3 regions of the Pantoea sp. App145 genome follow, and region 1 is predicted to be linked to each of the others. Evidence: predicted binding sites of a transcription regulator. Region 1 holds the regulator's gene; each other region holds the start of a gene.
The links. Region 1 encodes PurR, which represses purine synthesis genes. Its sites were predicted from a motif close to CANGCAAACGTTTGCNTG; they were not measured.
Positions count from the first base shown of each region.

Region 2: the regulator PurR is predicted to act here: its motif matches at 4,675-4,692, upstream of glyA (serine hydroxymethyltransferase).
Region 3: the regulator PurR is predicted to act here: its motif matches at 4,509-4,526, upstream of carA (glutamine-hydrolyzing carbamoyl-phosphate synthase small subunit).

Region 1 covers NZ_CP133290.1:976,040-983,371, forward strand. Annotated here, with positions in the region: gene RCF31_RS04335 (TetR/AcrR family transcriptional regulator) at 1-580, shown strand, start outside; gene RCF31_RS04340 (alkene reductase) at 629-1,726, shown strand; gene gloA (lactoylglutathione lyase) at 1,823-2,230, shown strand; gene rnt (ribonuclease T) at 2,341-3,006, shown strand; gene RCF31_RS04355 (Grx4 family monothiol glutaredoxin) at 3,043-3,375, opposite strand; gene RCF31_RS04360 (C40 family peptidase) at 3,743-4,528, shown strand; gene RCF31_RS04365 (YnhF family membrane protein) at 4,584-4,673, opposite strand; gene purR (HTH-type transcriptional repressor PurR) at 4,959-5,984, shown strand; gene punR (DNA-binding transcriptional activator PunR) at 5,981-6,892, opposite strand; gene punC (purine nucleoside transporter PunC) at 7,002-7,332, shown strand, end outside.
Region 2 covers NZ_CP133290.1:3,954,298-3,961,629, forward strand. Annotated here, with positions in the region: gene RCF31_RS18270 (sensor histidine kinase) at 1-710, shown strand, start outside; gene qseG (two-component system QseEF-associated lipoprotein QseG) at 714-1,388, shown strand; gene glrR (two-component system response regulator GlrR) at 1,388-2,719, shown strand; gene glnB (nitrogen regulatory protein P-II) at 2,884-3,222, shown strand; gene hmpA (NO-inducible flavohemoprotein) at 3,283-4,467, opposite strand; gene glyA (serine hydroxymethyltransferase) at 4,807-6,060, shown strand; gene RCF31_RS18300 (ABC transporter ATP-binding protein) at 6,111-7,127, opposite strand; gene RCF31_RS18305 (ABC transporter ATP-binding protein) at 7,129-7,332, opposite strand, start outside.
Region 3 covers NZ_CP133290.1:2,085,328-2,092,659, reverse strand. Annotated here, with positions in the region: gene ileS (isoleucine--tRNA ligase) at 1-1,344, shown strand, start outside; gene lspA (signal peptidase II) at 1,344-1,844, shown strand; gene fkpB (FKBP-type peptidyl-prolyl cis-trans isomerase) at 1,854-2,324, shown strand; gene ispH (4-hydroxy-3-methylbut-2-enyl diphosphate reductase) at 2,305-3,258, shown strand; gene dapB (4-hydroxy-tetrahydrodipicolinate reductase) at 3,464-4,279, shown strand; gene carA (glutamine-hydrolyzing carbamoyl-phosphate synthase small subunit) at 4,749-5,897, shown strand; gene carB (carbamoyl-phosphate synthase large subunit) at 5,911-7,332, shown strand, end outside.

The sequences.
Region 1 (7,332 bases):
ACGCAACGAAACCCGTGAACATCTGCTCGCTACCGGCGAGCAGCTGTGTTTGCAACGCGGTTTTACCGGGATGGGCCTCAGCGAAATGCTGACGCTGGCGGAAGTGCCGAAAGGCTCGTTTTATCACTACTTCCGCTCGAAAGAAGCCTTCGGTGTGGCCCTGCTGGAGCGCTATTTTGTCCATCATTTGCAGATGATTGAGCAGCAACTCAATCAGCCTGGTGCCACAGCACGTGAGCGTTTCCTGCAACACTTTCGTTCGGCGGAACGTTTATTTATCGAACAAGGCCATATCATGGGTTGTCTCGGGGTGAAGCTGTCCGCCGAGGTGTGCGACCTGTCAGAACCGATGCGGGATGCGTTGCAACATGGCGCAACGGCGGTGATTAATGCCTATGCCCGCTGTCTCAATGACGTGGCAGCTGAACAGGCGTTGTTGTATGGGCAAACCCCGCAACAGCTGGCACAACGTTGCTATCTTTTGTGGCTGGGCGCCAGCCTGCAAAGCAAGATCTCACGGGAGCCAGGCCCGATTCGTCTGGCGCTCGAAACCATTGAACAGTGGCTGACCAGCCACTGATTTTAAAAACCGCAGTTTCTAGACGACCGGTCTAATACAGGAGTCATCATGGCGAGTAAACAGCTGTTTTCCCCCCTGAAAGTGGGTGCGATTACCGTGCCTAACCGTGTTTTCATGGCCCCTCTGACGCGTCTGCGCAGCATTGAGCCAGGCGATATCCCCACCCCACTGATGGCCGAGTATTATCAGCAACGTGCCAGCGCCGGGTTGATCATCACGGAAGCGACCCAGATTTCTTTCCAGGCGAAAGGTTATGCCGGTGCGCCGGGGCTGCACACCCAGCAGCAAATCGCCGCGTGGAAAGTCATCAACGAGGCCATTCACGGCGCGGGCGGACACAGCGCGGTGCAACTGTGGCATACCGGGCGTATCTCCCATAATAGCGTGCAGCCAGATGGTCTGCCGCCGGTCGCCCCTTCTGCTCTGGCTGCCGGTACCCGTACCTCACTGCGGCACACCGATGGCACCGTGTACCGTGAAGATACCTCCGTTCCGCGTGAACTCAGCGTGGCAGAAATTCAGCAGATCGTGGCGGATTTTGGCCAGGCTGCAGCCAACGCACGCGAAGCAGACTTTGATTTGCTGGAACTGCATTCGGCGCACGGTTATCTGATGCATCAGTTCCTCGCCCCTGGCTCCAACCAGCGTACAGACGAGTACGGCGGTTCGATTGCCAAACGTGGTCGTTTCGCACTCGAAGTGGTAGATGCGGCGATTGCTAACTGGTCTGCCGATCGCATCGGTATTCGCATTTCACCGATTGGTGCTTTCCAGAATCTGGAAAATGGCGCGGATGAAGAAGCCGCCGCACTGTGGTACATCTCGGAATTAGGCAAACGTAAACTGGCTTATCTGCACCTGTCAGAGCCAGACTGGGCGGGTGGTCAGCCTTATAGCGACGCTTTCCGTGAGAAAGTACGCGCGTTGTTCCCTGGGGTGATCATCGGTGCGGGAGCCTACACCGTTGAAAAAGCGGATAACCTGATTCAGCGTGGCCTGATTGATGCCGTGGCGTTTGGTCGTGATTTTATCGCCAACCCGGATCTGGTGGCTCGCCTGCAACAGGATGCGCCGCTGAATCCGCAGCGTCCGGAAACCTTCTACGGTGGCGGTGCCGAAGGTTATACCGATTACCCGACGTTATAAGAAAGTTTGATTGCCGCACCGGATGTGCGGCAATGCTGTTTCTTCAGAGCGTTAACTCGCTATACTTAGCCTTTGTGCTTGTTAAAAGAGGATGTTATGCGTTTACTTCACACCATGTTACGCGTTGGCGATTTGCAGCGTTCCATCGATTTTTACACACGTGTGCTGGGCATGCGCCTGCTGCGTCAGAGCGAAAACACCGAATATAAGTACACCCTGGCTTTTGTTGGCTATACCGAAGAAAGCGAAGGTGCCGTGATTGAGCTGACCTATAACTGGGGCGTCGAGAGCTATGATCTCGGCAACGCCTACGGACACATTGCACTGGGCGTCGATGATGTTGCGGCCACCTGTGACCGCATCCGCAATGTCGGTGGTAAAGTGACCCGTGAAGCTGGCCCGGTTAAAGGCGGCACCACGGTGATTGCGTTTGTCGAAGATCCGGATGGCTACAAAATCGAACTGATCGAAAACAAACACGCCGGACACGGCATCGGCAACTAAGCCTGCCTGCCAGCCTGGGTATTTACGGGCTGGCGCTCCTCTCTCCTGCTGCACCCTCCCGCAATTTTTGCCATAATGCGCGCTGCCCCATTTATTGCTATGAGATCCTGATGTCTGAATCGAACGACTTAAACGCTCTCCATCAACGCTTTCGCGGTTTTTATCCCGTGGTGATCGACGTCGAAACGGCCGGTTTTAATGCCAAAACCGATGCCCTGCTGGAAATTGCCGCCACCACACTCAAAATGGATGAAGACGGCTGGTTGCATCGCGACGAAACGCTGCATTTTCACGTTGAACCCTTTGAAGGTGCGGTTCTTAACCCGGATGCACTGGCGTTTACCGGGATTGATCCCAGCAACCCGCTCCGTGGCGCGGTGAGCGAATATGAAGCGCTGCATGCAATTTTTAAGATGGTGCGTAAAGGCACAAAGGACAGTCACTGCAATCGCGCGATTATCGTGGCGCATAACGCCACCTTTGATCATGGCTTTCTTATGGCGGCAGCCGAACGTGTCGGTCTGAAGCGCAACCCATTCCATCCCTTTGCCACTTTTGATACCGCAGCGTTAAGCGGCCTGGTGCTAGGTCAGACGGTGCTGGCAAAAGCCTGTAAAGCGGCAGGTATGGATTTCGATAGTACCCAGGCGCATTCTGCCTTGTATGACACTGAACAAACCGCGACGCTGTTTTGCGAACTGGTCAATCGCTGGAAGCGCCTTGGCGGCTGGCCGGTCGCATTCAGTGACGATGTGTCGGAAGACGACGCAGAATGACCAAAAGAAAGGCCGACGATGCGTCGGCCTTTGCAATTATTCTGCTTCTTTATACTTCTCAGCAGTTTCTTTAATCAGCGGTTGCAGCTCACCACGCTGGAACATCTCAACGATGATGTCGCAACCACCGACCAGCTCGCCATCGACCCACAGCTGCGGGAACGTTGGCCAGTTGGCATATTTCGGCAATTCAGCACGGATATCCGGGTTTTGCAGGATATCAACATACGCGAAGCGCTCACCACAGGCAGACAGAGCCTGCACCGCCTGCGCAGAGAAACCGCAGCTTGGCAGTTTCGGCGAACCTTTCATATACAGCAGGATCGGGTTTTCTGCGATCTGGCGCTGAATTTTTTCAACAGTACTCATTTTTGCCTTCCTTAATTCCTCACTTCGTGTTTGTTTATTGTAGCGACTTCACCCCCGCACTGAAAACGGGATTTTGCTTCTCAGCGACCTTAATCGCCATGTTTGTTAAGTTCCAGCGCAACAAATAACATTTTCATATCATTAGCAAGCATGAACCGATTAATAATTGGCAATAATTATGCTGCGTTAACCGGCTGAAATCGCTCATTTTTGCCCCAGATACCATCTGGTAACAGATTAATCGAAAAATGCCTTACCTTTTGGAAAAAAAGTGGATTAGAATCAATTCCGGCGCTGATCATTGATCAGATTTTTCTAACTTGCCGCAGGCTGTTTTATCGCAGACTGCTTAACCTGTAACCGGACTATGCGTTTACTTATTACGCTTTTTATGCTGGCTTTCGCCCAACTGTTTTTTAATGTGGCTTCTGCGTCACCGCATGCGCCCATCAATGCCAGTTTGCATAATGCAGAGAAAAAAAGTGCACGCGAAGATGAGCGCCGTAAACGACGCCCGGTCAAGACCAGCACCAAAAAATCACGCCTTACCAGCAGTGTTCATAAGTTAAGACTGAAGAAACCCACCAAAACCGAAACTGCGCTGCACAAAACTACCCGCAGAAAAACCCTGCTGAAGTCGCCGATCAAAAAATATGGTCATCAGCGCGTGGCGAAAGTCACATCTGAGCAGGATGACGCCAGCGACCTCACCACCATCAGGATGAGCAAATCACACCGGCAGCGCTATCAAAAGGCGCGTGAAACGGCGATGAACAAATTAATGGGTCAGATCGGTAAACCCTACCAGTGGGGTGGTACTTCACCACATACCGGTTTCGATTGCAGTGGTCTGGTGTGGTATGCCTATAAAGACCTGGTGAAATACAAATTCCCACGCACCGCTAACGAAATGTATCACCTGCGTGATGCGGCACCGATTAAACGCGATATGCTGGAGAAAGGAGATTTGGTGTTCTTCCGCATTAACCATCGCGGTACCGCTGACCATGTGGGTGTTTACCTTGGCAACGGCAAGTTTATTCAGTCACCGCGTACCGGTAAAGATATTCAGATTAGCGCATTAGGTGAAGATTACTGGCAGAAGCATTATGTCGGTGCACGCCGCATGATGACGCCAAAAACCATTCGCTAAGCGGTCACCGCGCAATAAAAAGCCGGACACTGAAATTTCAGGTCCGGCTTTTTTATTAATGAAGGATCGCGGTGAAGCTGAACACGATGATCATTAACAGCGCGCCAACGGTAGTACCCAGCGCGAGTTTCAGGTCTGTACTCATCACAACTCCTTAGTCACATTAATTGAAGGGTTAATGTAATTTTCGCACAGCCCCCGGCAAAAATCTCGTGTTATCCGCGTCAGCTTGCTAGAATCGCCGCCTTTCGTTGCGCAACAGATTTTGCGCACGCTGTGTTTGTGGCCTGTTAAAGTGATTTAGACTCAGAGTTAACGCCTTTTTCTTCGCCATTTGCCCCAAAAATTGGGGCGCAAAACCATTAGCAGACGCAAACGTTTAACAATATACTTATCAGTAAGTTGCGATAAGCCCGGGAGTACCATTTTCATGGCAACAATTAAAGATGTGGCGAAACGCGCCGGTGTCTCCACCACCACGGTTTCGCATGTCATCAACAAGACGCGTTTTGTCGCGGAAGAGACGCGTAACGCCGTATGGGAAGCGATCAAAGAACTGCACTACTCGCCCAGCGCCGTGGCGCGTAGCCTGAAGGTCAACCACACCAAAACACTGGGATTGCTCGCCACCTCCAGCGAAGCCCCCTATTTCGCGGAAATCATCGAAGCGGTAGAAAACCACTGTTTCGACCGCGGCTACACGCTGATTCTCGGCAATGCGCATAACGATCTGCAAAAGCAGCGTGCTTATCTCTCGATGATGGCGCAAAAGCGCGTCGACGGTTTATTGGTGATGTGTTCCGAATATCCGGACGACCTGCTCACCATGCTGGAAGAGAACCGCAATATTCCGATGGTGGTGATGGACTGGGGCGAGTCTCGCGGTGATTTCACCGATACCGTGCAGGATAACGCCTTCCAGGGCGGCTATCTTGCGGGACGTTACCTGATTGAACGTGGACATCGCGACATTGGTGCCATCCCCGGCCAGATGGAGCGCAACACTGGCGGCGGTCGTCATGCTGGTTTTATGCAGGCACTGCATGAAGCCGGTATTACCGTTCGTCCGGAATGGATTGTGCAGGGCGACTTCGAACCAGAATCCGGTTATCAGGCGATGCAGCAGATCCTCAACCAGAAACAACGTCCGACGGCGGTGTTTTGTGGCGGCGATATCATGGCGATGGGCGCGATTTGTGCCGCCGATGAAATGGGGCTGCGTGTGCCACAGGATATTTCGGTGATTGGCTATGACAACGTGCGCAACGCCCGGTATTTCACCCCAGCGCTGACGACCGTTCATCAGCCGAAAGCGCAGCTGGGAGAAAAAGCACTGGAAATGCTGCTCGATCGCATCACCAGTAAACGCGAAGAGCCGCAGACCATCGAAGTGCAGCCAACATTGATTGAACGCCGCTCAGTCGCTGACGGCCCGTTCCGCGATTATCGTCGCTAAGCTATCGTTTCGCTCAACCACTCATGGTTGAGCGTTTCAGCATCGCCCAGATAATCCAGCAGCCAGCTTAATGCCGGTGAAGCGCGTTGTTCCGACCAGCTGACGCAGCAGGGACTCTCCGGGAAAGGCGCAGGCAGCGTCAGTTCGGTTAACTCGCCACTATCCAGCAGTCGCCGGGCTAAATGGCCCGGCACCATGCCCACGCACAAACCTGCCCGCAGGCAATCCATCCCGGTTTCCCACTCCGGTACCACCAGACGCCGCTGGTTATCCAGCGTCCAGGTCATACGCCGCGGCAGCGCCCGCGACGTATCCTCCAGCACCAGCGAAGGCCACGTCCGTAAGGTTTCTTCATCCAGCTGGGTACTTTTTGTCAGGGGATGCCCGGGACTGACCACGCAACGCCAGTTCAGCGCGCCCATATCCTGGAAGGCGAAACGCCCACCGACCGGAATGGCTTGGGTGGCCCCAATCGCCACATCGACCCGTCCATCAGCCAGCGCATCCCAGACCCCGTTGAACACTTCATAGCTGATAATCAGCTCCATATCCGGGAAGTGACGGTAGAAATCCTTTACCAGTTGCCGGGTACGCTGCGGTTTAACGATACAGTCAACCGCGATACTCAACTGACCACGCCAGCCGTTAGCCAGTTGCTGGCACTGGCGTCGGGTTGCCAGCATTTTTTTGATAACACTCCGGCCTTCACGCACGAAATGCTCACCCGCTGCCGTCAATACCACCTCCCGGTGCTGCCTTTCAAACAAAGGCACGGCCAGCCAGGTTTCCAGCTGGCGTACCGTATAGCTGATGGCAGAGGGCACGCGATGCAACTCCTGCGCCGCTGCGCTAAAACTGCCGCTGCGAGCCACCGCATCCACCACTTCAAGCGCGTATTCAGACCACATGATTTTGCCTGCAAAATTTTTGATAGCACTTCGCAAATATTAGCGTTTCACAAAGACTGCCGCACCCTTTTACACTCCCCGGCGTTCAATTTGTCTAATGAGAATCACCATGTTGTCATCAAAAGGATTTTTGCCTTACCTTGCTTTGCTAAGCATGCTCGGCTTTCTTGCTACGGATATGTACCTGCCGGCCTTCGGTGCCATGCAGCAGGATTTTGCCACTGCCCCTGGCACCATCAGCGCCAGCCTGAGCCTGTTCCTCGGTGGCTTTGCCTGTGCGCAGGTCTTCTGGGGTCCGTTGTCTGACCGCTTTGGTCGCAAACCCATTCTGCTGGCCGGATTAGTGATCTTCGCGCTGGGCTGTCTCGGCATGTTGTGGGTAACCGATGTGCGACTGATGCTGGCACTGCGTTTTGTCCAGGCGCTGGGTGTATGCGCGG
Region 2 (7,332 bases), 1.3 Mb from region 1:
GTGAACGCCTGAGCTGGCTGGAAGCGCAACGCCACGAGTTTTTACGCCATCTTTCCCATGAGCTGAAAACGCCACTTGCCAGCCTGCGCGAAGGCACGGAATTGTTAGCCGATCAGGTGGCAGGTCCACTGAATAGCGAACAGCAGGAAGTGGTGGCGATTCTGGATACCAGCAGCCGTCATTTGCAACGTTTGATCGAGCAGTTGCTGGATTACAACCGCAAACTGGCCGATGGCCCGCTGGCGCTGGATGTCGTGGCACTGGATACCATTGTCGAGACGGTGGTGAAATCACACTCGTTACCGGCCCATGCGCGGCAAATGCGCACCCATGTGGATTTACAGGTGAACCACTGCCTGGCAGAGTCAACCCTGCTGCAACGGGTGATCGATAACCTTTATTCGAACGCCGTGAACTACGGTAGCGAATCCGGTAACATCTGGCTGCACAGCCAGCAGAAGGGCAATGAGGTGTGGATCGAGGTGGCAAACACCGGCACACCGATTCCGGCTGAAGAGCAGGCGATGATCTTTGAGCCTTTTTATCAGGGCAGCCAACAACGCAAGGGGCCGGTTAAAGGCAGTGGGCTGGGGTTGAGCATCGCCAAAGATTGCCTGCGCAGGATGCAGGGTGATTTACAGTTGGTGACACGTAAGGACGCGGATGTCTGTTTTCGTATCATTTTGACTACCACCGCCGGGAATGCCTGATCAATGAATTTATCCCTCAACAAATTATGCGCCGCCAGCCTGCTGGTGTTCAGCCTGGCGGGTTGCCATGCACCTTCTGCAGACAACGCCCTCAGGGACGACAGCATCCAGCCGGAGCCGCAGGTGCGTCTGCCGGACTATCTGGCGACTGACTGTGGCAGTGTCTGGCAAATTGAATATCCGGCAGCCATGAGCAACCCATTGTATTGGCAGCGTGCCATTGATTGTGCGGAACGTCTGTCACCGGCCGAGGCCCGGGCGGAAGCACGTCGCTGGCCGGTGCAGGGCTGGTCCCGTGCCTTTAAGCAGGGCATATTGCTGGCCAACGGCAACGTAACGCCACAGGAGCGCCGCGACTATGTTGATACGCTGGATGGCTACAGTACGACGTTTCCGGCGGCAGTTCGTCCGCTGATTCAGCTGTGGCGCAGCAACCAGGCCGCTCAGCTTGAGCTGAGTGACGCGCGTGGCCGCTACGCACGGCTACAGCAAAGTACCGATGCCGAGCTGGATAGCCTGCGCCAGCAGCAACGCACGCTTCGTACCTCGCTGGCAGATACGCAGCATAAGCTGGAGCGTCTGACGGATATCGAGCGTCAGCTGTCCTCGCGTAAAGCGCCCGACAGCAGCGACACATCGCACAGTGCCAGCGGTACGGCGAATGAGGAGCAGCCATAATGAAACAGGCCGCACGATTATTGCTGGTGGATGATGATCCGGGGCTGCTGAAGCTGCTGGGAATGCGTCTCAGCAGCGAAGGCTATCAGGTCGCAACGGCGGCCAGCGGGCCGGAAGCCTTACGTCATCTGCAAAAAGAGAAGGTCGATTTGGTGGTCAGCGACCTGCGTATGGATGAGATGGACGGTCTGGCGTTGTTTGGCGAAATCCAGAAGCGCCACGCGGGTCTGCCGGTGATCATCCTGACTGCGCATGGATCGATCCCGGAAGCGGTTTCAGCCACCCAACAGGGCGTATTTAGCTTTCTTACCAAACCGGTGGATCGTGATGCGTTATACAAAGCGATTGATGAGGCGCTGGCCCTGCGTGCACCCGAGATCGATGATGGCTGGCGTGAGTCTATCGTCACACGTAATCCGCTGATGCTACGACTGCTGGAGCAGGCGCACATGGTGGCGCAATCCGACGTCAGTGTGTTGATCAACGGCCAGAGCGGCACCGGTAAAGAAGTGCTGGCGCAGGCAATTCATGCCGCCAGCCCGCGTGCCAGTAAACCTTTTATCGCCATCAACTGTGGCGCGTTACCGGAGCAGTTGCTGGAGTCTGAGCTGTTCGGCCACGCCAGGGGGGCGTTTACCGGCGCGGTGAGTGCCCGCGAGGGGCTGTTTCAGGCAGCGGAAGGCGGCACGCTATTCCTCGATGAGATTGGCGATATGCCGCAGGCGTTGCAGGTGAAGCTGCTACGCGTGCTGCAAGAGCGCAAGGTTCGTCCGCTCGGCAGTAATCATGATGTCAGTATCAATGTGCGCATCATTTCTGCCACCCATCGTGATTTGCCTAAAGCGATGGAAAAGAAAAGCTTTCGCGAAGATCTCTACTATCGCCTCAACGTGGTGAACCTGAAGATCCCGGCGTTGCATGAACGTGCCGAAGATATTCCCCTGCTGGCGAATCATTTGCTGCGTCAGTCTGCCGATCGTCATAAACCCTTTGTGCGCAGTTTTTCCGTGGACGCTATGAAACGATTGGTGGGAGCCAGCTGGCCGGGTAATGTGCGTCAACTGGTGAACGTCATCGAGCAGTGCGTGGCGCTGAGTACCTCACCGGTGATTGGCGATGCGCTGGTTGAACAGGCGCTGGCAGGTGAGAACACCGCATTGCCGACGTTTGTTGAAGCGCGCAATCAGTTTGAACTGAACTATCTGCGTAAGCTGCTGCAAATGACCAAAGGAAATGTGACCAATGCTGCGCGTCTGGCTGGACGTAACCGCACCGAGTTTTATAAGCTGCTGTCGCGCCATGAACTGGACGCCAGCGATTTTAAAGAGTAGCTTTCTGCCGCTGCGATTCGGCCTGTTGCCCCGGCATTCGGACAGAAAGCAGGAGAAAGTCCTGTTTTGACGCCACAGACGGCTCTGAGCCAGCGGCTGCGGCAGGAACATTTATACTATCTGTTACCCGTCCGGCCACGGAGGGAGTGAAAAAAGGATCTGTGATGAAAAAGATCGATGCAATTATCAAACCATTTAAACTCGATGATGTACGCGAAGCGTTAGCGGAAGTCGGCATCACCGGGATGACGGTCAGCGAAGTGAAAGGATTTGGTCGCCAGAAAGGTCACACTGAACTGTATCGTGGTGCCGAGTATATGGTCGATTTTCTGCCGAAAGTAAAAATCGAAATGGTGGTGGGCGACGATATCGTTGATACCTGCGTTGAGACCATCATGAAAACTGCGCAAACCGGCAAAATCGGCGACGGTAAAATCTTTGTCTTTGACGTGGCACGTGTAGTGCGTATCCGTACCGGTGAAGAAGACGAAGAGGCGATCTAATCGCAGCTTCAGATTGCTGAAAAGCCCGCAAATGCTGCGGGCTTTTTGTTTTTTACTGAGTTATAGCACCTTATGCGGACCAAACACTTCGTAATGAATACGGTCGGCGGTGACACCCGCATCCAGCAACTGGCGTGCGACAAACTGCATAAACGCCAGCGGGCCACAGAACCAGAACTGGCGATCGGGCTGACTGAGTTCAGCAGAAACGCCCGCTAAATCCATCAACCCCTGCGCATCGTAATGACCGGCGTCAGCAACGGCAGGCTGGCGATACCAGACATGGCTGCTAAAGTTCGGCAGACGGCTGCCCAGCGCCTGGACTTCCCCGGCGAAGGCATGTTGCTGGCCGTCTTCCGTTGCATGCAACCAGGTCACTGCGGCCGGATGTTGTTGCTCTGCCAGGCTGGCGAGCATTGCCAGCATCGGAGTCTGGCCGACACCTGCTGAGATCAGGGTAACAGGCGTCGCAGGCTCTGCCTGGAGGAAGAAATCGCCCGCCGGTGCCGCGCATTGCACCACATCCCCGACCTGCGCTTCGTCATGCAGCCAGTTGGATACCGCACCCTGATCTTCACGTTTCACCGCAATACGATAGAACTGACCATTTGGCTGGTGGGTGAGTGAATATTGACGATGCTGTAGATTGCCCTTGCTGTCCGGGCGCAGGGTGATGGCCAGATACTGACCAGGCAGGAAATCCGCCACCGCTGCACCATCCACCGGCTCCAGTTCAAAGCTTTTAATCACGCTGCTTCGCGGCTGAATGGCACGAATACGGAACTCACGCGCACCACGCCAGCCACCGGTTTTCGCTGCGGACGCGCGGTAAATCGCTTCTTCACGCTGGATAAACACCTCAGCCAGCACGCCATACGCCTTGCCCCATGCCTGCAGCACCTCATCCCCCGGATTCAGCAGTTCCTGAATGGTCGCCAGCAGATTTTCACCGACGATGGCGTACTGCTCGGGCTGAATATTCAGGCTGGTATGTTTCTGGGCGATTTTTTCCACCGCAGGCAGCAGCACTTCGAGGTTTTCCAGATTGCTGCCGTAGGCGCAGATGGCGTTGAACAGCGCTTCACGCTGGTTGCCACTGCGCTGATTGTTCATGTTGAACACATCCTTGAGTTCCGGATGCTGCGTCAGCATACGCTGATAAAAATGGCCGGTGAGCTGTGGGCCTACTTCGGCAATAGCGGGCAGGGTGGATTTGATGATAGCGATGTCTTGCGCGTTGAGCATGGGTGAATCCTCATAGCATTTTAAAAGTTGTATTTTAAATGCATCTTATAATCGCGAGCATGTGGTTGTAAATCCCCCTGAATGCTCAGGGATAAATCAGGTTTACTGGAATCTCTGCCGCAATCCTGAAATTTTTTCCGCTTCATTCTGAGGAAATATCGTGATTCTCTGGCTTGCAAAAATGCGTAAAAAACCCGTTCCAGCGCCTTGCCAATCGTTTGCGTAAAAAGAGGGGATTGCTGCTACCGTCACCTGCCAAAACGGTTTACACTGTTGGCCTTCGCCCCTTAGCGGGGCTTAAATTGCCGTTAAAAAAGTTAGCTGAGTCAGGAGATGCGGATGTTAAAGCGTGATATGAACATTGCCGATTATGATGCCGAGTTGTGGCAGGCGATGGAGCAAGAGAAAGTGCGCCAGGAAGAGCACATTGAACTGATTGCTTCTGAAAACTACACCAGCCCGCGCGTTATGCAGGCGCAAGGTTCACAGCTCACCAATAAATACGCGGAAGGGTATCCGGGCAAACGCTACTACGGCGGATGTGAATACGTTGATATCGTTGAACAGCTGGCGATTGATCGCGCGAAAGCGCTGTTCGGCGCAGACTACGCCAACGTGCAGCCGCACTCTGGTTCTCAGGCAAACTTCGCGGTTTACACTGCGCTGTTGCAGCCGGGCGACACCATTCTGGGTATGAACCTGGCACACGGTGGTCACCTGACTCACGGTTCACCGGTTAACCTGTCCGGTAAACTGTATAACGTGGTGCCTTACGGCATCGATGAAACCGGCAAAATTGACTACAACGAGCTGGCAGAACTGGCGAAAACCCATAAACCGAAAATGATCGTCGGTGGTTTCTCTGCTTACTCTGGCGTGGTTGACTGGGCCAAAATGCGTGAAATCGCTGACAGCGTTGGCGCGTACCTGTTCGTTGACATGGCACACGTGGCGGGTCTGATCGCGGCTGACGTCTATCCGAACCCGGTTCCGCATGCACATATCGTCACTTCAACTACCCACAAAACCCTGGCGGGTCCGCGTGGCGGCCTGATCCTGGCGAAAAACGGTGATGAAGAGCTGTACAAAAAACTGAACTCTGCGGTGTTCCCTGGCGGCCAGGGCGGCCCGCTGATGCACGTGATCGCCGGTAAAGCCGTCGCGTTCAAAGAAGCGATGGAACCTGAGTTCAAAACTTACCAGCAGCAGGTTGCTAAAAACGCCAAAGCGATGGTGGAAGTGCTGATTGAGCGCGGCTACAACATCGTATCAGGTGGCACCTATAACCACCTGTTCCTGATTGATCTGGTGAGCAAAAACCTGACCGGTAAAGAAGCGGATGCCGCGCTGGGCCGTGCTAACATCACCGTCAACAAAAACAGCGTACCGAACGATCCGAAGAGCCCGTTCGTGACTTCCGGTGTGCGTATCGGTACCCCGGCAGTCACGCGTCGCGGCTTCAAAGAAGCTGAAGTGCGTGAACTGGCAGGCTGGATTGCTGATGTGCTGGACAACATCAACGACGAAGCCACCATCGAACGTACCAAGCAGAAAGTGCTGGATATCTGTGCTCGTCTGCCGGTTTATGCCTGATTTCGCATAAGCGCGTGGCGATAGAAAGGATGGCGAAAGCCATCCTTTTTTTATGTCCCGGATTCAAAGGGAACCAGGTGACAGGCCACGCGCTGACCACCGGATTTCAGTGCCAGCACCGGCCGCTCAGTGCGGCAGCGATCGGTAACAAATGGGCAGCGGGTGTGAAAGCGACAGCCGGACGGGGGGGCAAGCGGGCTGGGGAGTTCGCCGGTCAGGCTGACATTTTTCCCGCGGTCGTCAGGGTCCATACTCGGTGCCGCGCGTAATAAGGCCTGGGTATAGGGATGCAATGGCTTGATAAATAACGTTTCCGTATCAGCCACTTCCACCACTTCGCCAAGGTACATCACCGCCACACGATGCGAAATATGTCTGACTAGCCGCAGATCGTGGGCGACGAACAGCACCGTCAGATTGAGTTTCTGCTGCAAATCCAGCAGCAGGTTTACCACCTGTGCCTGCACTGACACATCCAGCGCCGAAACCAGTTCATCGGCGATCAACACCTGCGGCTCCACGGCCAGCGCGCGACTGATGCCAATACGCTGGCGCTGCCCACCGGAAAACTCATGCGGCAGTTTATCGATGGCGTCGACAGGCAGGCGCACCAATTCCATCAACTCACGGATACGCGCCGGAATATCTTTTTTCGCACACATGCCGTGCACCGACAGCGCTTCGGTCAGTACCTGGCCGACGGTCATGCGCGGGTTAAGTGAACTGTAGGGATCCTGGAAAATCATCTGCACCTGGCGGTTAAAGCTACGGCGTTCTTTGCCACGCAGCGTCGCGATATCTTTGCCATTGAAGTAGATTTTGCCTTCGTTAGTTTGCAGCAGACCCACCATAGTGCGCGCCAGCGTGGATTTACCGCAGCCGGACTCACCAACCACTCCCAGTGTCTCACCCTGCATCAGTTCCAGCCGGACGCCATTCAGCGCCTGTACAAACTTACGGGGTTTACCCTGCACTTTTTCGAGGATGGTCTGCGCCACTGGGAAGTGGACGATCGCCTCCTCGACGCTGACGATTGGCAGGCTGTTGTGTGACAAAGTTTCACCCATCTCAGATGCCCTCCATGACGTTAAGGTTAGCGTGATGATGACAGGCAACCTGATGTTCGCTATTCAGCGCCTCAGGGGGCGGCACCTCCCGCAGGCAGATGTCAGTTTTATAGCGACAGCGCGGGCTAAAACTGCACCCCTGCGGCAGGCTGAGCAGCGACGGCGGTGTGCCCTCAATCGACTGTAGTGGTTTTCGCTCGCCGCC
Region 3 (7,332 bases), 1.1 Mb from region 1:
CTGATGGAGAAAGTGGCTCAGCGTGTGGAACAGGATGGTATTCAGGCGTGGTGGGATCTCGATCCGCGCGATCTGATGGGCGACGACGCTGACAACTACACCAAGGTGCCGGATACGCTGGATGTGTGGTTCGATTCCGGATCAACCAGCTATGCCGTGGTTGATGCCCGCCCGGAATTTGAAGGCCATAGCCCGGATATGTATCTGGAAGGCTCGGATCAGCATCGCGGCTGGTTTATGTCTTCACTGATGATTTCGACCGCGATGAAAGGCAAAGCGCCGTATCGCCAGGTACTGACGCACGGTTTTACCGTGGATGGTCAGGGCCGCAAAATGTCGAAATCCATCGGCAACACCGTTGCACCGCAGGATGTGATGGACAAGCTGGGCGCAGACATTTTGCGTCTGTGGGTGGCTTCAACCGACTATTCCGGTGAGATGGCGGTCTCCGATGAGATCCTGAAGCGTTCAGCGGATGCCTATCGTCGTATCCGTAACACCGCACGTTTCCTGCTGGCTAACCTGAGCGGCTTCAATCCGGCGACCGATAAAGTCAGCCCGGAAGAGATGGTGGTACTGGATCGCTGGGCCGTAGGCCGTGCACAGGCTGCGCAGGCGGATATCGTGGAATCCTACGCTAACTATGATTTCCATGAAGTTATCCAGCGTCTGATGCAGTTCTGCTCGATTGAGATGGGGTCGTTCTACCTCGACATCATCAAAGACCGTCAGTACACCGCGAAGGGCGATAGCCTGGCGCGTCGCAGCTGCCAGACCGCGCTGTGGCACATCGTGGAAGCGCTGGTTCGCTGGATGGCACCGATCATGTCCTTCACTGCAGATGAAATCTGGGGTTACCTGCCGGGCGATCGTGCGCAATACGTGTTTACCGAAGAATGGTACGACGGCCTGTTTGGTCTGGCGGCAGACGAAGCGCTGAATGATGCGTACTGGGCTGAACTGCTGAAAGTACGCGGTGAAGTGAACAAGGTGATTGAACAGGCGCGTGGCGATAAACGTATCGGTGGCTCGCTGGAAGCAACGGTTACGTTGTACGCGGATGCTGAACTGGCGACCAAACTGCAGGCGCTGGGCAATGAGCTGCGCTTTGTATTGCTGACCTCCGGTGCCACCGTGGCGGATTACGTTACGGCGAGCGACGAAGCACAGCAGAGCGAATTGCTGAAAGGTCTGAAAATCGCGTTGCATAAAGCAGAAGGCGAGAAATGTCCACGCTGCTGGCATTACACTACCGACGTTGGTCAGAACCCGGAGCACGCGGCGGTCTGCGGACGTTGTTACACCAACGTGGCCGGTAACGGCGAAGAGCGTAAGTTTGCCTGATGAGTAAAGCTATTTTCTCAACCGGATTGCGCTGGCTGTGGCTGGTGCTGGTGGTGATTGTTGTCGACTTCGCCAGTAAGCTGTGGGTCATGAATAACATGATGCTGCACGAAACGCGGTCGCTGATGCCGTTCCTGAACCTGTTCTACGCGCACAACTATGGCGCGGCGTTCAGCTTCCTGGCAGACAAAGGCGGCTGGCAGCGCTGGTTCTTTGCTGGGATCGCGATCGCCATTGTGGTTGCGTTACTGGTGATGATGTATCGCAATCCTGCCCGCAACAAGTTAACCAATATTGCTTACGCGCTGATCATCGGCGGGGCATTAGGTAACCTGTTTGATCGTGCTTACCACGGGTTCGTGGTCGATTTTATCGACTTCTATATCGGTGACTGGCACTTCGCGACCTTCAACATTGCCGACTGCGGGATCTGCATCGGCGCGGCGCTGGTGGTGCTGGAGGGCTTCTTTAGCCCGAAAGGCAAACAGGTTAAAGATTAAGGGTAAATGATGACAGACACTGTACAGCGCGATAGCGCCCTGCTGGTGCATTTTACGCTGAAGCTGGAAGATGGCTCGACAGCGGAATCAACGCGCGCCAACGGCAAACCCGCGCTGTTTCGTCTGGGCGATGGTAGCCTGTCGGCAGCGCTGGAGCAGGAACTGCTGGGGCGTAAAGTCGGCGACAAGCACGGCTTTACCCTGGCGCCGGAGGATGCCTTTGGTGGCATCAGCCCGGACCTGATCCAATACTTCTCCCGTCGTGATTTTATCGATGCGGGAGAGCCGGAAGTCGGTGCCATTATGCTGTTCAGCGGCATGGGTGGCAGCGAGATGCCGGGGGTGATCCGTGAAATCTCTGGTGATTCGATCACTGTGGATTTCAACCATCCGCTGGCGGGGCAGCGCATTCAGTTTGAGATTGAAGTGCTGGAGATCGATCCGGTGCTGGAGGCCAGCGATGCAAATCCTGTTAGCTAACCCACGCGGTTTCTGTGCAGGCGTGGATCGCGCCATTAGTATCGTGGAGCGCGCGCTGGAAATGTACGGCGCGCCTATCTATGTTCGCCATGAAGTGGTGCATAACCGCTATGTGGTGAGCAGCCTGCGCGAGCGCGGTGCTATCTTTATCGAAGAAATCAGTGAAGTGCCGGATGATGCCATTCTCATCTTCTCTGCCCATGGCGTGTCGCAGGCGGTTCGTGCCGAAGCGAAGGCGCGTAACCTGACCATGCTGTTTGACGCCACCTGTCCGCTGGTGACCAAAGTGCATATGGAAGTGGCGCGCGCCAGCCGTAAAGGCGTTGAAGCCATCCTGATTGGCCATGCGGGGCATCCGGAAGTGGAAGGCACCATGGGGCAGTACAACAACCCCAACGGTGGCATGTATCTGGTGGAATCACCGGAAGACGTGTTTAAACTGCATGTCAAAGATGAAAGCAACCTGTGCTTTATGACCCAGACCACACTGTCGGTGGATGATACCTCCGACGTGATTGACGCGCTGCGTCAGCGTTTCCCGGCGATCATCGGTCCACGTAAAGATGATATCTGCTACGCCACCACGAATCGCCAGGAAGCGGTGCGTGTGCTGGCTCGCGACGCTGAAGTGGTGCTGGTCGTCGGGTCGAAAAACTCCTCCAACTCCAACCGTCTGGCCGAACTGGCGCAGCGTGCCGGTAAACTGGCAAAGCTGATCGATTCTGCCGACGATATTCAGGAAGAGTGGGTAAAAGGCGTGACCACCATTGGCGTGACGGCGGGTGCTTCTGCGCCGGATATTCTGGTGCAGCAGGTGATTCAGCGTCTGCGCGAGTTAGGCGGTGAAGCGGCGATCGAGCTGATTGGCCGTGAAGAAAACATCGTGTTTGAAGTGCCGAAAGAGTTGCGCGTCGACGTGCGCAACGTGCAGTAACCCCTTCCTGGTAACGGCGCGATAAATCGCGCCGTTACATCATCCGCTCAGACCTATTTCCACCTGGTGAGATTGCTTTTACTGATAATCTGACGCGGCTGGCATAAAATTCTTATTATCCCTTTTTTATTGTGGCGTGACTGTTATCTCACCGTTAACCTGTTTGCGCTTTGCATGCATAGTTTTGTATCAGGAATGAATAAATATGAGTGAAATCCGCATTGCTATTGTTGGTGCGCCGGGTCGTATGGGACGCAATTTGATTCAGGCTGCGCAGCAGGCGGAAGGCGTAGTATTAGGTGCCGCGCTGGCACGCAGCGGTTCATCGCTGATCGGCAGCGACGCCGGTGAACTGGCGGGCATCGGTAAAACCGGGGTGTTGGTCACCGCCGATTTACAGCAGGTCGTAGATGATTTTGACGTGCTGATCGACTTCACCCGCCCGGAAGGCACGCTGGAGTACCTGGCCTTCTGCCGTCAGCATCAGAAAGCGATGGTGATTGGCACCACCGGTTTTGATGAAGCCGGTAAAGCAGCGATTCGCGCGGCGGCGGAAGAGATTGGCATCGTGTTCGCCGCAAACTTCAGCGTGGGCGTAAACCTGGTGCTGGAGCTGCTGAAACAAGCGGCGAAAGTGATGGGCGATTACGCTGATATTGAAATCGTTGAAGCGCATCACCGTCACAAAGTTGATGCACCATCAGGGACGGCGCTGGCAATGGGTGAAGCGATTGCCGAAGCGATGGACTGGAAACTGGACGAGCACGCGGTCTACGCGCGTGAAGGCCATACCGGTGAGCGCAAAGCGCAGACCATCGGTTTCGCTACCGTCCGTGCAGGCGATATCGTCGGCGAGCATACCGCGATGTTTGCAGATATTGGCGAACGCGTAGAGATTACCCACAAGGCTTCCAGCCGCATGACCTTTGCAAATGGAGCTGTTAAAGCTGCTTTCTGGCTTAAAGACAAGAAATCTGGCCTTTATGATATGCGTGATGTGCTGGATTTATCGATGTTGTGAGTGTTGTGAACCATCGTGATGTGGTTATTTCAATCGGTAAGACATTGATTGAATAGGGCAATATTATTATTGCCCTTTATTTTATCTTTAAATGACGATTATGCATCTGTTTCGGTTTGAAGTGTGTTTTTTACTGTGTTTGTGATCGTTTTTCATCCTGTAAATCATCATTTTTGACCATTTGGTCAAAAATTTTCTCCCGCTAGCACCCTTTTAAGATTATTTCCGCCTCGCAACCGTTTATTTTTCCCAGTTGTCTCGCTCTTTTGTCGCTTATTGTGGATTTTAACATTCAGTTGCCCGAAAAAAGCAAAAAAATACCGTCTCAGGGTAGACAAGGTGCAGGTCGATCATTAGAATGCGCGCAATTTGCCAAAAATCGACCAGTCAGGCGGTTTTTGCATTGATTCAGGACAGTATTTTGAATTAATATGCAAATATTGTGACTGTTTATTCCCTGGAGGATGTTTTGATTAAGTCAGCGCTCTTGGTTCTGGAAGACGGAACCCAATTCCACGGTCGGGCCATCGGGGCAACGGGATCGGCAGTGGGGGAGGTCGTTTTCAACACGTCAATGACCGGTTATCAAGAAATCCTCACTGATCCCTCCTATTCCCGCCAGATCGTCACCCTCACTTATCCCCATATCGGCAATGTTGGCGCTAACGCCGCCGACGAAGAATCCAGCCAAATTCATGCTCAGGGCCTCGTTATTCGCGATCTGCCGCTGATTACCAGCAACTTCCGTAGTGAAGAAAGCCTGTCAGCCTATTTGCAGCGCAACAACATCGTCGCCATTGCCGATATCGATACCCGCAAGCTGACGCGTCTGCTACGTGAAAAAGGGGCACAGAACGGCTGCATCATCGCCGGTGACAATCCGGATGCCGCGCTGGCGTTACAAAAAGCGCAGGCGTTCCCGGGTCTGAAAGGTATGGACCTGGCAAAAGAAGTGACGACGGCTGAAACCTATGCCTGGCAGCAGGGGAGCTGGACGCTGCAGGGCGACCTGCCGGAGCAAAAATCCGCAGAAGAATTACCGTTACACGTTGTCGCCTACGATTTTGGCGCCAAGCGCAACATTCTGCGTATGCTGGTGGATCGCGGCTGCCGCCTGACGGTGGTTCCGGCGCAAACTTCGGCGGAAGAGGTACTGAAGCTGAATCCGGACGGCATTTTCCTCTCCAATGGCCCGGGTGACCCGGAGCCGTGTGACTACGCTATCAACGCGATTCAGGCTTTCCTGAATACCGACATTCCGGTATTCGGCATCTGCCTCGGCCATCAGCTGCTGGCGCTGGCGAGCGGTGCGAAGACCGTCAAAATGAAGCTGGGCCATCATGGTGGTAACCATCCGGTCAAAGATCTCGACAACAATACCGTGATGATCACCGCACAGAACCACGGTTTCGCCGTTGATGAAAGCAACTTACCGGCAAATCTGCGTGTGACCCATGTGTCACTGTTCGACCAGACCGTGCAGGGCATTCACCGTACCGATAAACCGGCCTTTAGCTTCCAGGGGCACCCGGAAGCCAGCCCAGGCCCGCACGATGCAGCACCGCTGTTCGATCACTTTATCGAACTGATCGAAGCCTACCGTTCTAACGCGAAGTAATCAGGAGCTAACGATGCCAAAACGTACAGACATAAAATCCATCCTGATCCTTGGCGCAGGTCCGATCGTTATCGGCCAGGCATGTGAATTTGACTACTCCGGTGCGCAGGCGTGTAAAGCGCTGCGTGAAGAGGGCTACCGCGTCATTCTGGTGAACTCTAACCCGGCAACCATTATGACCGACCCGGAAATGGCCGATGCTACCTATATCGAGCCGATTCACTGGGAAGTGGTACGCAAAATCATTGAAAAAGAGCGCCCGGATGCGGTGCTGCCGACCATGGGTGGCCAGACAGCGCTGAACTGTGCGCTGGAGCTGGAACGTCAGGGCGTGCTGGCAGAGTTCGGTGTGACCATGATTGGTGCCACCGCCGACGCCATTGATAAAGCCGAAGACCGCCGTCGTTTTGACGTGGCGATGAAAAGCATCGGTCTGGATACCGCGCGTTCGGGTATCGCGCACACCATGGAAGAAGCGCTGGCCGTGGCCGAAGACGTTGGCTTCCCGTGCATTATCCGTCCTTCTTTCACCATGGGCGGCACCGGTGGCGGTATCGCGTATAACCGTGAAGAATTTGAAGAGATTTGCGAACGCGGTCTGGATCTGTCGCCGACCAATGAGCTGCTGATTGACGAGTCGCTGATTGGCTGGAAAGAGTACGAGATGGAAGTGGTGCGTGATAAAAACGACAACTGCATCATCGTCTGCTCCATCGAAAACTTCGATGCGATGGGGATCCACACCGGTGACTCCATCACCGTGGCCCCGGCCCAAACCCTGACCGACAAAGAGTATCAAATCATGCGTAACGCCTCGCTGGCAGTACTGCGTGAAATCGGCGTTGAAACGGGCGGTTCCAACGTGCAGTTCTCGGTTAACCCGAAAGATGGTCGCCTGATCGTCATCGAAATGAACCCGCGTGTGTCACGTTCTTCGGCGCTGGCCTCCAAAGCAACCGGCTTCCCGATTGCTAAAGTGGCAGCGAAACTGGCGGTGGGCTTCACCCTCGACGAACTGATGAACGACATCACCGGTGGTCGTACCCCGGCCTCGTTTGAGCCGTCCATCGACTACGTTGTCACCAAGATTCCTCGTTTCAACTTCGAGAAGTTCGCGGGTGCCAACGATCGCCTGACTACCCAGATGAAATCTGTCGGTGAAGTGATGGCGATTGGCCGTACTTTCCAGGAATCGATGCAGAAAGCGCTGCGCGGTCTGGAAGTGGGTGCCAACGGTTTCGACCCGAAAGTGAACCTGGACGATGCCGAAGCACTGACCCGTATCCGTCGCGAGCTGAAGGATGCCGGTTCCGACCGTATCTGGTACATCGCGGATGCGTTCCGTGCGGGCATGTCCGTTGATGGCGTCTTCAACCTGACCAATATCGACCGCTGGTTCTTGGTGCAGATTGAAGAACTGGTTCGTCTTGAAGAG